One region of the Streptomyces sp. R818 genome, then DNA from elsewhere that is predicted to be linked to it. Evidence: riboswitches for the same ligand, from Rfam matches in the RefSeq annotation. Region 1 holds a riboswitch; each other region holds the start of a gene.
The links. Region 1 has a riboswitch for cobalamin ahead of N5I75_RS32585 (prenyltransferase/squalene oxidase repeat-containing protein). Riboswitches for the same ligand answer to the same signal wherever they lie in the genome.

Region 1 (4,152 bases):
TTCAGGGTGCCGGAGCCGTCGTCGACCGTCACGGCGAAGGTGCTTTTCGTGCCCGAGGTCAGGCTCGACTGGGCGACCCACTGCGGGGCGCCGGAGGTGACCGGGGCCGGCGGGGTCGCAGTGAATCCGCCGCCGGCCACCGCCCGCAGGCCGTCGATCGACGCGTACGCCTGCGGGGAGGTGTCGCTCGGCAGGTACTTGAAGCCGCCGCCCGGGTTGAACTGCTGGCTGATCAGGAAGTCGACCGGGGTCTTGCCGCGCGCCGTGAGGAAGTCGCCGGTCTGGGGGTTGATGCCGCAGGCGTTGAGGCCGGAGACGGCCCAGCCGTTGGAGTCGGTGTTCACGCCGAACATGGCGTCGAAGGCACCGGTGGTGGCGACCAGCTTGCCCTTGAGGAAGGTCTTGGCCTGGGTGATGTCGGGGTCCGTGTTCGGGACGCCGGAGACGCACAGGGCGGCCATCGCCGCTCCTGTCATGTCGATGTCGCTGGCCGTGCCGAGCTGACCGGCGTCGCCCTCGGCCTTGCTGTAGTTCCAGCCGCCGTCGTCGTGCTGGTTGGCGCGGATCCGGGTGATCATCGCGTCGCGCAGGGCCTGCGGGACGCGTATCTGGCCGGTGGTGGTCTTGGCGCCGTTCAGGGCGAGGGCGGCGAAGACGGTGCCGTTGAAGTTCGCCGAGGGGCCGAAGTAGCCGGGCTCGGCGGTCTGCCAGTAGCGGTAGATGTCGGCGACGAGGTTGCGGGAGGCCGACACGCGGGCCGGGTCGATGCCGGCCGCGTTGGCGTTGAGCGTGGCGCGTTCGTAGTCGGTGACGACGGGGGAGGAAGACGGCCAGGCACTGGTGGCGAGGAGGTTTCTGTAGACCGTTCTCGCGTTCTTGGTGGTGTCGCCGCCCGGGGTGACGTCGACCGCGGCGGTGCCCGCCGAGGCGAGCGCGCTGAAGGCCCACTCGTTGGACAGGCCCGAGCCGGCGTACGAACCGTCCGCCGCCTGAAGGGACTTGAGGTAGGTGACGCCGTTCGTCTTGGACGTGGCGATCTGCGCCGGAGTGGCGGTCGCCGCCGCGGGCAGCGTGGTCAGGGCGAAGGCGCCGAGGGCGGCCGCCGCGGTGAACGCGGCGCGGCGGACGAGAGCGGGACGGGGCATGGCGTGCTCCAGAGATGAGGGACGCCGACCGGCCCGGAGGGTCCCTGCTCAGGGGGCGCACACGGGTGTGGCCGCCGTCCGGGACGCGTGGACCGACTTCCAACTAGCCTGTGCCGCTTGGGCATTCGGGCTCAGGGACGGTCACCGCCCCCACACCGCTGCGCGTCAGCCCCGGACTCTCACCGGGTTCCCCCACTCGGCAGAGCGGGACAGTACCCGAGGTCGGCCGATCCCCGCCACAGCGCCCCCCGAAGGTCGCGCGCGTCACTCTGTGAACACCCTTGACGGATTCTGTGAACGCGTGTTCCAATCCGGCTGATATGCAAGGAAGTTCCAGGGGAAGCCGGTCGAAGTCCGGCGCTGACCCGCAACCGTAGGCCCGATCTTGGTCGGGCGAGCCGGAATGCCTGGAGCGTGTTCCACAGCAACAGACGCCGTCGCGGATTACGGCGTGGTGCGACCAGCTCCGCCGACCGGCTCCTCAGGAGATCCGTGTGCGGGGCCTCTGCCACGTGTACGTACCCCTGCCTCGGCCACACACCGAGGGGGCCGTGGTGAGGACCATGGAACGCACGGATGTCCGTGCACGAAGACGGTTCGGAGCGTTCGCGGCGGCATTCTGTGCACTGGCCGTCCTGGCCGCGGCCTGCATCGCGTTCCTCTCGGCGGCCCCGCCCGCCGCAGCCTCCCCGATCGGTGACTGCACCGCCACCAAGGGTGCTGTCGTCGCCGTCGACTTCGGCCCCTTCGGCGGCAAGGTCGAGCGGGGCTGCGACACCAGCCCCACCACGGGCTACGAGCTTCTGCACGAGGGTGGCTTCACCACTGCCGGCACCGAACACGACGGCCCTGCCTTCATCTGCCGCATCGGCTTCGGCTCCTTCAACTCCGGTACCCAGTACCCGACGTCGGCCACGGAAGCCTGCAAGCTGACCCCGCCCGCCACCGCGTACTGGTCGTACTGGGTCGCCTCGGCCGGGCAGGACGACTGGTCCTACAGCCAGTACGGCGCCATGGACCGCAGGCTCAAGGACGGCGACGTCGACGCCTGGATCTACGGGGGCACCGACATCGGCGGCACCACCGGCAGGCCCGCCTTCAGCCCCGACGACGTACGCGCCGGAGGCGGTTCGAGCCCCGACCCGAGCACGGGGCCGACGGGCGCACCGGGCACGGTCGACGTGGCCGCGGCCGGAGCCTGGCTCAAGGGCGGCCTGACGGACGGCGAGCGCATCGTCGACGACGGCGCCGAGACCCCGAACTACCTGCTCACGACCGAGACCGCGTACGCCCTGGCCGCCGCCTACGGCAAGAGCGACACCGTCGACAAGGTCACGTCCTTCTTGGCTGGTCATGTCGACGACTACGTCTTGCCGAACGGCAAGGACCAGGCTCCCGACACGGCGGCCGTGGCCCGTCTCGCGCTGCTCGCCGCGTCGACCGAGGGCGATCCGCACGCCTTCGGCAGCCGCGACCTGATCGCCGACCTCACCGGGAACGTGTGCGCGGAGCGCGCCCCGGGCGAGGGCTGCACCGCCAAGGGCGACATCCGCAACATCACGTACTCCGACGAGCAGGCCCGTGCCGTCCTCGCGATCCTGCGTGCCGGTGACAAGCCGGACGCCGCGTCGGTGGATCGGCTCACCCAGGTGCAGTGCAAGGACGGCGGGATCACCAGCATCCTCATCCAGCCCGGCGAGCGCTGCGAGGGCGACGCCGGGACGACCGGTCTGATCGCGCTCGTCCTGCACCAGGCCGGCGGCCACGACGACGCCGTCACCAAGGCCCGCGCCTACCTCGCCAAGGCGCAGCTCGATACCGGCGCCTTCCCCGCCTACGCCGGGACCACCACGGGTGACGTCATCGCCACCTCGTACGCGGCCCAGGCGCTGCGCGCACTCGGCGACACCAGGCTCGCCGACGCCGCCGAAGGCTGGCTGTCGCGCACCCAACTCAAGGGCGGAGGCTTCGGGTTCGACCAGGACGCCACGGACCCGTCCCTGTACGCGACGCCCGTGGCCGTCCTCGCGGGCGCCCGCACCGACCTGGCGACACTCACCACCGAGAAGACCGAGCCCACCGACCCGCCGACCACCGACGACCCGAGTGGCGACCCGACGCCCACCGGCGGTCCCGACCTCAAGAAGGGCGTCGCCTACCTCACCGGTTCCGCTCAGCTCAAGCAGGGCCGGTACTACCCGGCCGGTGCCGGGTCCGGCCGCGCCGACTTCGGCCTGACGATCGACGGCGCCTACGCGCTCGCCGCCACCGGCCTGAACAACGCCAAACTGCGTGGCGTCGTCGACTTCCTCGACCAGAGCGGCAAGGACGGCGAGGACCGTACGGTCAACGACTGGATGGGCGTCGGCACCGAGTACGCCGCCGGAGGCTCGATCGGCAAGACCGCGCTGCTCGCCGAGTCGGTCGGCCGTGACCCGCGCGACTTCGCCGGACACGACCTGATCGCGGCCCTCGACAAGGCGGTGTGCCCGGCTGAGAGCAAGGCGCCGGACCGTTCCTGCGCCGCCAAGGGCGCCTACACGTACGCCCCGTCGGTCTTCTCGCAGGCCCTCGCCGTGATGGCGCAGGTCCGCGCCGGGGACAAGGACAACGCCGAGGAACCGATCGCGTACCTGGAGAGCCTGCAGAACAAGGACAACGGCGCCTGGCCCAGCCTGATTCCGGCGACTGGTGACTCCGATGTCGACTCCACCGCCATCGCCGCGATGGCCCTCGACCTGGTGGGCGGCGACAAGGCGGAGCAGGCCGTCGACAAGGCGCTGGCGTGGATCGCGTCCAAGCAGCTTGCCGACGGAGGCTTCCCGGGCGCGGCAGGCAACTCCGTGAACTCGGCGGCGCTCGCCGTGCAGGGCCTCTCCCTCGACAAGTCGACGTACAAGGACCAGATCTCCAAGGCTCTCAAGTTCCTTGCTACGCAGCAGAATTCGGACGGTGGCTTCAACGTCGCGAAGGAAGGGCAGCGCGGATCCGATCTGCGGGCCTCGAC
Region 2 (4,152 bases), on a different contig from region 1:
CAAGCTGGGCGGCTTCGACGACATCTTCGCCGCGGCGGGCGAGAAGTTCGAGCAGCTCAATCCGGCGACAGGGAAACCCGTCGGGGCGCTCGCGCCGGGCGAGGCGGGCCACTGGACGTACGCGACGCTCGCGCTCGGCTCGGCGCTCGCGCTGTTCATGTACCCGCACTCGATCACCGCGACGCTCTCCTCCAAGAGCCGTGACGTGATCCGCCGCAACACCACGATCCTGCCGCTGTACTCGCTCATGCTGGGCCTGCTCGCGCTGCTCGGGTTCATGGCGATCGCGGCCGGGATCAAGGTGCAGAACGGGCAGTTGGCGATCCCGCAGCTGTTCGAGGACATGTTCCCCGACTGGTTCACGGGTGTCGCGTTCGCCGCCATCGGCATCGGCGCGCTCGTGCCCGCGGCCATCATGTCCATCGCCGCGGCGAACCTCTTCACGCGCAACATCTACAAGGACTTCATCAAGCCCGACGCGACCCCGGCGCAGGAGACCAAGGTCTCCAAGCTCGTGTCGCTGCTCGTGAAGGTGGGCGCGCTCGTCTTCGTCCTCACCATGGACAAGACCGTCGCCATCAACTTCCAGCTCCTCGGCGGCATCTGGATCCTGCAGACCATGCCGGCGCTGGTCGGCGGCCTCTTCACCCGCTGGTTCCACCGCTGGGCGCTGATCGCGGGCTGGGCGGTCGGCATGGTGTACGGCACGCTCGCCGCGTACGGGGTGGCGTCGCCGACGCAGGCGCACTTCGGCGGGTCCTCGAAGGAGATTCCCGGCATCGGGGAGATCGGGTACATCGGTCTGACGGCGTTCGTGATGAACGTGATCGTGACCGTCGTCCTGACCTTCGTCCTGAGGGCGGCGAAGGCCCCCGAGGGCATCGACGAGACGTCGCCCGGCGACTACACGGCCGACGCCGGCGACAAGGGCGTGCAGACGGACCTCCCGGTCGTGGGGGCGGGCTCCGGCCACTGATCCAGTCGTACGTTCCTTAGGACGGGCCCCTCTGCTTGCGCGGAGGGGCCCGTCCTCGTACGTGCCGCTGAACGACACGGCCGACACAAGATATGGGCCCGTCACTCGCACCCGGCACAACATGTATGCTCGCTCTCGCTGCAGCCGCAGGGGAATCCGGTGCAAATCCGGAACTGTCCCGCAACGGTGAACGTAGCGCGCATACCGCCGCGCCCGCGTGAGTCCGACGACCTGCCGCAGCCCGTCCGAGCCGTCCGGCCCGGACGGAGATGACGTCCGGGCCTCGCGGAATGGGCCGGTGACGACGGCGCCCCCCTGCGTGCGCGCCCGAGCCACTCCTCCCCGCAAGGCCCCGAGCCGAGCGAGGGAGAGCCCCCAGTGACCATCGCGCCGCCCGCCGAACCGGTCTCAGCCGCAGAAGAGCAGGACGCTCCGGGCACCGCGCTGCTGCGCACCCTGACCGAGCTGACCGCCGACCTCCCGGGCGCCGACCCCGGCCGCGTCGCCGCCGCCGCGCTGCGCGGCCGCAGCGCCCGCGCCGACGAGGCCGAGCTGCGCGAGCTGGCCACCGAGGCCGCCGCCGGGCTGATCTCCGAGGACCCGGTCTACTCCCGGCTCGCCGCCCGCCTGCTCACGCTCACCATCGCCGCCGAGGCAGCCACGCAGGGGGTCACCTCCTTCACGGGGTCGATCGCGGTCGGCCACCGGGAGGGCCTGATCGCCGACCGCACCGCCGAGTTCGCCCGCGTACACGCGACGCGGCTCGACGCGCTCATCGACACCGGCGCCGACGACCGCTTCGGCTACTTCGGCCTGCGCACCCTGCACAGCCGTTACTTGCTGCGCCACCCGATCACCCGCCAGGTCATCGAGACGCCGCAGTACTTCATGCTGCGCGTGGCCACCGGTCTGGCCGAGGACGATTCCGTGCGCGCCCTGGGCGAGGTCGCCGACCTCTACGGCCTCATGAGCCGCCTGGACTACCTCCCCTCCTCCCCCACCCTCTTCAACTCCGGCACCCGTCACCCGCAGATGTCGAGCTGCTACCTGCTCGACTCCCCGCTCGACGAGCTGGACTCGATCTACGACCGCTACCACCAGGTGGCCCGCCTCTCCAAGCACGCCGGCGGCATCGGACTCTCCTACTCCCGCATCCGCAGCCGGGGTTCGCTGATCCGGGGCACCAACGGGCACTCCAACGGCATCGTGCCGTTCCTGAAGACGCTGGACGCGTCGGTCGCCGCCGTGAACCAGGGCGGGCGCCGCAAGGGCGCCGCCGCCGTCTACCTGGAGACCTGGCACTCCGACATCGAGGAGTTCCTGGAGCTGCGCGACAACACCGGCGAGGACGCGCGCCGCACCCACAACCTCAACCTGGCGCACTGGATCCCCGACGAGTTCATGCGCCGCGTCGCCGACGACGGCCCCTGGTCGCTGTTCTCCCCGGCCGACGTGCCCGACCTCGTGGACCTGTGGGGCGCCGAGTTCGACGCCGCGTACCGCGCTGCCGAGGCCGACGGCAAGGCGCAGAAGACGATCCCCGCGCGCGAGCTGTACGGCCGCATGATGCGCACCCTCGCGCAGACCGGCAACGGCTGGCTGACCTTCAAGGACGCCGCCAACCGCACCGCCAACCAGACCGCGGAGCCCGGCCACACCGTCCACTCCTCGAACCTGTGCACGGAGATCCTGGAGGTGACGGACGACGGGGAGACCGCTGTCTGCAATCTGGGGTCGGTCAACCTGGGCGCCTTCGTCGTCGACGGAGACATCGACTGGGAGCGGCTCGACGAGACGGTCCGCACCGCCGTCACCTTCCTCGACCGCGTCGTCGACATCAACTTCTACCCGACCGAGCAGGCGGGCCGCTCCAACGCCCGCTGGCGCCCGGTCGGCCTCGGCGCGATGGGCCTCCAGGACGTCTTCTTCAAGCTGCGCCTGCCCTTCGACTCGCCGCAGGCGAAAGCACTTTCGACGCGCCTTGCCGAGCGCATCATGCTCGCCGCGTACGAGGCCTCCGCCGACCTGGCCGAGCGCAACGGCCCGCTGCCCGCCTGGGAGAAGACCCGCACCGCGCGCGGAGTCCTGCACCCCGACCACTACCCCGACGCGCAGGTGACCTGGCCGGAGCGGTGGGCCGCGCTGCGGGAACGGATCGCCGCCGTCGGCATGCGCAACTCATTGCTCCTCGCCATCGCGCCGACCGCGACGATCGCCTCCATCGCGGGCGTCTACGAGTGCATCGAGCCGCAGGTCTCCAACCTGTTCAAGCGCGAGACGCTCTCCGGCGAGTTCCTCCAGGTCAACTCCTACCTGGTCGACGAGCTCAAGCGGCTCGGCGTCTGGGACGCGCAGACCCGCGAGGCGCTGCGCGAGTCGAACGGCTCGGTGCAGGGCTTCACCTGGGTGCCCGAGGGGGTCCGCGCGCTGTACCGCACGGCGTGGGAGCTGCCGCAGCGCGGGCTCATCGACATGGCGGCGGCCCGCACGCCGTTCCTCGACCAGGCCCAGTCCCTGAATCTGTTCCTGGAGACGCCGACCATCGGCAAGCTCTCCTCGATGTACGCGTACGCCTGGAAGTCGGGCCTGAAGACGACGTACTACCTGCGCTCGCGCCCCGCGACGCGCATCGCGCGGGCCGCTGCCCGGGTGCCGGTCCAGATGGCCGAGCCCGACGCCGTCGCCTGCTCCCTGGAAAACCCCGAGTCCTGCGAGGCCTGCCAGTAATGACGACCACTCCTGAGAAGACCGCGAAGAACCTGCTCGACCCGGGCTTCGAACTGACCCTGCGCCCCATGCGCTACCCGGACTTCTACGAGCGCTACCGCGACGCGATCAAGAACACCTGGACCGTCGAGGAGGTCGACCTCCACTCCGACGTCGCCGACCTCGCGAAGCTGTCGCCGGGCGAGCAGCACATGATCGGCCGCCTGGTCGCGTTCTTCGCGACGGGCGACTCGATCGTCGCCAACAACCTGGTGCTCACCCTCTACAAGCACATCAACTCCCCGGAGGCGCGGCTCTACCTCTCGCGCCAGCTCTTCGAGGAGGCCGTGCACGTCCAGTTCTATCTGACGCTGCTCGACACCTATCTGCCCGATCCGGACGACCGCGCTGCCGCGTTCGCCGCGGTGGAGAACATCCCGTCCATCAGGGAGAAGGCGGAGTTCTGCTTC
Region 3 (4,152 bases), on a different contig from region 1:
AACTGCGGGACCACGCCGTCGTCGGCGGCCCTGTCCCACGCCTTGTAGAACCGCATGACACGCTCGGGGGAGCACTCCGCCAGCTCGGCGAACCTCCGGGCGGAGACCTTCGGCGATTCACCGGCGGGCTGTCCCCCGGGGCGCACACTCCTGGCCACCTTCAGAGCGAACGTCCACCCGCCGGTACGGGCGTACACCCCGAACTCACGGGCATCCCGAGCAATGGCCTCCGGCACCTCAGGCACGGAGTCGTCCGCGCCGGCGGGCTGCCAGAAGTTCTCGGACGCGCCGTCTTCGTCCGGGCCGGAGGGGGCGGGCGCCGGGGGCGCCCCGGTCAGTTCTGCCGACGTGGCGGAGTCGGTCCGGACCGTTGTCCCGGGGGCGTCGGCCTCGTCGCCGGGCGGAGTCCATGTGGCCGGTGTGTCCAGCGGGCCGGCCGTCTTCTCGTCCGTGCCCGCGTGCCGGGCTGCCGGTACGTCCGCGCCGGGCGCCTCCCCGTTGTTCTCGCCGGACGGGACGGGGGCCTCGGACGAGTCGATGGCTACGGTCACGTAGGTGCTCCTGAGTGCTCGGGCGCGGGCGGTTCGACCCGATACCTTATCGCCCCGGGCACCTCCGACCGGGTGAGGCCCGCCCTGGCCGGGCCGCCCCGGGAGAACTCACCCCGAGCCCAGCGAAGAGCGAAAAGGTGCCGGGCCCGCCGATTGCAGCTCCCCCCACTGCGACCGGCGGGCCCGGGCCTCGACCGTGCGCCGCGGCGGGAGAGCGAGGGCACGGGAGGCTCTGCTGAGCAGTATCCCCAAGGCGCGGGCCGGGGCAATCGGGCCATGTGACCCTCCTCACTGGGCCGAACGGCCCGCATTCGCGCGCCCCGCCGGACACACGCGCCCCGGAGCCCGACTCCGGCCCCGCCTCAACCGCCCTCGGCGACCCGTGCCGACCAGCGCTGCTCGACCTTGGCCAGACGCCAGTAGGCGAGCGCCGCCGCCCACACCGCGACGAACAGGCCGACGATGACGTACCCCACGTTGTCGAGGTCGAGCCCGGCGATCCAGCCGGTCACCGCGTCCGTGAGGGCGAGTTTCTCGCGCAGGACACCGACCAGCTCGATCGTGCCGATGAAGAACGCGACCGCGATCGACAGACCGGTGATCGTGAGGTTGTAGAACACCTTGCGCACCGGGTTGGAGAACGCCCACTGGTACGCGAAGTTCATGAACGTCCCGTCCAGCGTGTCGAACAGACTCATGCCCGCCGCGAAGAGCAGGGGCAGGCAGAGGATCGCGTACCAGGGCAGCCCGGCCGCGGCCCCGCTGCCCGCCATCACCATCAGGGTCACCTCGGTCGCCGTGTCGAAGCCGAGGCCGAAGAGGAAGCCGAGCGGGTACATCTGGCCGGGGCGGGTGATCGACCTGGTGAAGCGGCCGAGGATGCGGTTCATGAAGCCCCGCGAGTCCAGGTGTTCCTCCAGCTCCCGCTCGTCGTACGAGCCTTCGCGCATCGCCCGGAACACCTTCAGGATGCCGAGGAGCGCCACCAGATTGAGCGCCGCGATCAGGTACAGGAACGTGCCCGACACCGTCGTGCCCACCACGCCCAGGACCTGGTGCGTGGTGGACTCGTCGTTCAGGAGCACACCGGCGAGCGCCGCGCCGCCCGCCACGAGCGCCGCCATCGCGACGACCACGCTGGAGTGCCCGAGCGCGAACCAGAACCCGACCGACACGGGCCGCTTGCCGTCCGCCATCAGCTTGCGGGTGGTGTTGTCGATCGCCGCGATGTGGTCGGCGTCGAACGCGTGCCGCATCCCGAGCGTGTACGCGGTGATGCCGAGTCCGATGCCGAACGCCTTGTCGCCGACCTCGTAGTGCTCGGGGACGACGAGAAGGAACAGCACGCCGAACGCGACGACGTGCAGCGCCGCGATCACCGCGAGGAGACCCGCCGTACGGACGGTGTCCTCACGGCGCCAGCGGAAAGTCGCGGGGGTTCCGGGCAGGGTCATGCCTTGATCACGCTCCAGCACCTCGTGGATCACTTCGTGAGATGCCGTGGCCGGTCTCCTGGCTTACGGGCATGGCGCGCCGCTCCTGCCTTCCCAGCCGCCCGGAGGCGGCCAGTGGCGCGGTGGAACGGCGTGCTCCGCACCGACCCGGAAGCGGGACGGCACGGAACCCGATCACAGTGGCGAGGGCCGCTCCGGACTTGGCCCCGAAGGGCCGTCACCGGTCTTCCCGAGCACCACGGCCCGCCCACCTTAGAGGACGGGCCGCGCGCTGCTCCGGGCGGCTACCCCTCGCGGCGCTCGCGCGCCCGCCCGATCTCCTCGTACGCCTTCTCCCGGCCCTCCCAGTGCGAGCCCTCGACGGACTTGCCGGGCTCCAGGTCCTTGTAGACCTCGAAGAAGTGGGTGATCTCCAGGCGGTCGAACTCGGGGAGGTCGTCGATGTCCTGGGTCTCCGCGTGGCGCGGGTCGTGCGCGGGCACGCACAGGATCTTCTCGTCCGGGCCCTTCTCGTCGCTCATCACGAACATGCCGATGGCCCGGCACTCGATGACGCAGCCGGGGAACGTCGCGTCGCCGGTCAGCACCAGCGCGTCCAGCGGGTCGCCGTCGCCGCCGAGGGTGCCTTGTACGTAGCCGTAGTCCGCGGGGTACTGGGTCGAGGTGAACAGCATCCGGTCGAGCCGGATCCGCCCGAGTTCGTGGTCCATCTCGTACTTGTTCCGGGAGCCCTGCGGGATCTCCACGATCACGTCGAACGCGTCGCCGCGCGTCTCGCTGCCGCCCAATGTGGCCTCCTTGCCCCATTGCCGCCCGCTCGAATTGCCACCGAGTGTGCGCCGCGCGGGCCGGGGGCGGAAGCCCTTCGACAGGCCCTAGGACAGCCCCCGGCCGGAGGGGCCGATGGGGAAGACGAGTTCCGGCCGGTCCCATGCGACGGCCGGGGGCCGTGCGACGGCCGTGCCCGTGCGGTGCGCCCCGACGCTGCGGTAGAAGCCCTCCGCCGGCGGGTGCGCGACGACGCGTACGTGGTCCAGGCCCGCGGTGTGCGCCTCGTCCCGCATGTGCGCGACGAGCAGGCGCCCGATGCCCATTCCCTGCGCGTCGTTCGCGACGAACATCAGGTCCAGCTCCGGCGGGGCGAGGAGCAGGGAGTAGAAGCCGAGCACGCGGTCGTCGGCGAGCGAGGCCGCGACGAAGACCCGGTGTGCCTCGATGTAGTCGGGGCCCACCCGGTAGTCCGCGACCATCGGCGCGTACGGGCCCTCGTAGGCGCGGGAGCCGCGGACGAGCCGGGTCAGCCGTCTGGCGTCGCGCGCGGTGGCCCGGCGCACCGTGACGGCGGGGTCACCGCCACGCCGCGTAATGCTCGATGTCATGCGTCGAGTATTACGTATCTGATCGCGGACCCGGCAATCGGCGGTCAGCCCGTGGGCACGGTCGCTTGGACCTGGCGCAGGAACGCGGCGTTGTCGGGGGTGTGGCGCAGCCTGTCGAGCAGCGCCTCGTAGGAGGAGTGGCCGTCCCGGTCCCGCAGCGCCCGGCGCAGTCCGCGCTCGGCCGTCAACTCCGTCGCGGAAAGCAGGAGTTCTTCGCGGCGCGTGCCGGAAGGGGCGAGATCGACGGCCGGGTGGACGCGGCGGTCGGCGAGCGAGCGGTCCAGGCGCAGCTCCATGTTGCCGGTGCTCTTGAGCTCCTCGAAGAAGTAGTCGTCGGCGCGGGAGCCGGTGTCGACGAGGGCGGTGGCGAGGATCGTCAGAGAGCCGGCCTCCTCGGTGTTGCGGGCGGCCCCGAACAGCCGCTTCGGGCCGAGCAGCGCGGCGGCGTCGACACCGCCGGACAGGGTCCGGCCGCCCGAGGAGGCCGCGTTGTTGTGGGCGCGGCACAGCCGGGTGAGGGAGTCGAGCAGGACGACGACGTCGCGGCCCCGCTCGACCAGGCGCTTCGCGCGCTCGACGGCGAGTTCGGCGAGCGCGATGTGCGCCTTGGCGGGCTGGTCGAAGGTGGAGGCGTACACGTCGCCGCGCACGGAGCGCCGCATGTCGGTGACCTCCTCGGGGCGTTCGTCGACGAGCACCACCATGAGATGCGCCTCGGGGTGGTTGGCGGCGACGGCGGCGGCGAGCTGTTGCAGCAGGACGGTCTTG

Region 2: another riboswitch for cobalamin. It lies ahead of N5I75_RS02475 (ribonucleoside-diphosphate reductase subunit alpha); the one in region 1 lies ahead of N5I75_RS32585 (prenyltransferase/squalene oxidase repeat-containing protein).
Region 3: another riboswitch for cobalamin. It lies ahead of nicT (Nickel transporter NicT); the one in region 1 lies ahead of N5I75_RS32585 (prenyltransferase/squalene oxidase repeat-containing protein).

Annotation. Positions count from the first base shown of each region.
Region 1 is NZ_JAOCNE010000014.1:226,314-230,465, forward strand. It holds gene N5I75_RS32580 (prenyltransferase/squalene oxidase repeat-containing protein) at 1-1,145, opposite strand, end outside; cobalamin riboswitch at 1,247-1,366, opposite strand; cobalamin riboswitch at 1,429-1,577, shown strand; gene N5I75_RS32585 (prenyltransferase/squalene oxidase repeat-containing protein) at 1,709-4,152, shown strand, end outside.
Region 2 is NZ_JAOCNE010000001.1:554,910-559,061, forward strand. It holds gene mctP (monocarboxylate uptake permease MctP) at 1-976, shown strand, start outside; cobalamin riboswitch at 1,101-1,229, shown strand; gene N5I75_RS02475 (ribonucleoside-diphosphate reductase subunit alpha) at 1,355-3,703, shown strand; gene N5I75_RS02480 (ribonucleotide-diphosphate reductase subunit beta) at 3,703-4,152, shown strand, end outside.
Region 3 is NZ_JAOCNE010000013.1:65,701-69,852, reverse strand. It holds gene N5I75_RS29780 (hypothetical protein) at 1-245, opposite strand, end outside; gene nicT (Nickel transporter NicT) at 914-2,005, opposite strand; cobalamin riboswitch at 2,037-2,261, opposite strand; gene N5I75_RS29770 (inorganic diphosphatase) at 2,290-2,793, opposite strand; gene N5I75_RS29765 (GNAT family N-acetyltransferase) at 2,881-3,384, opposite strand; gene rho (transcription termination factor Rho) at 3,429-4,152, opposite strand, start outside.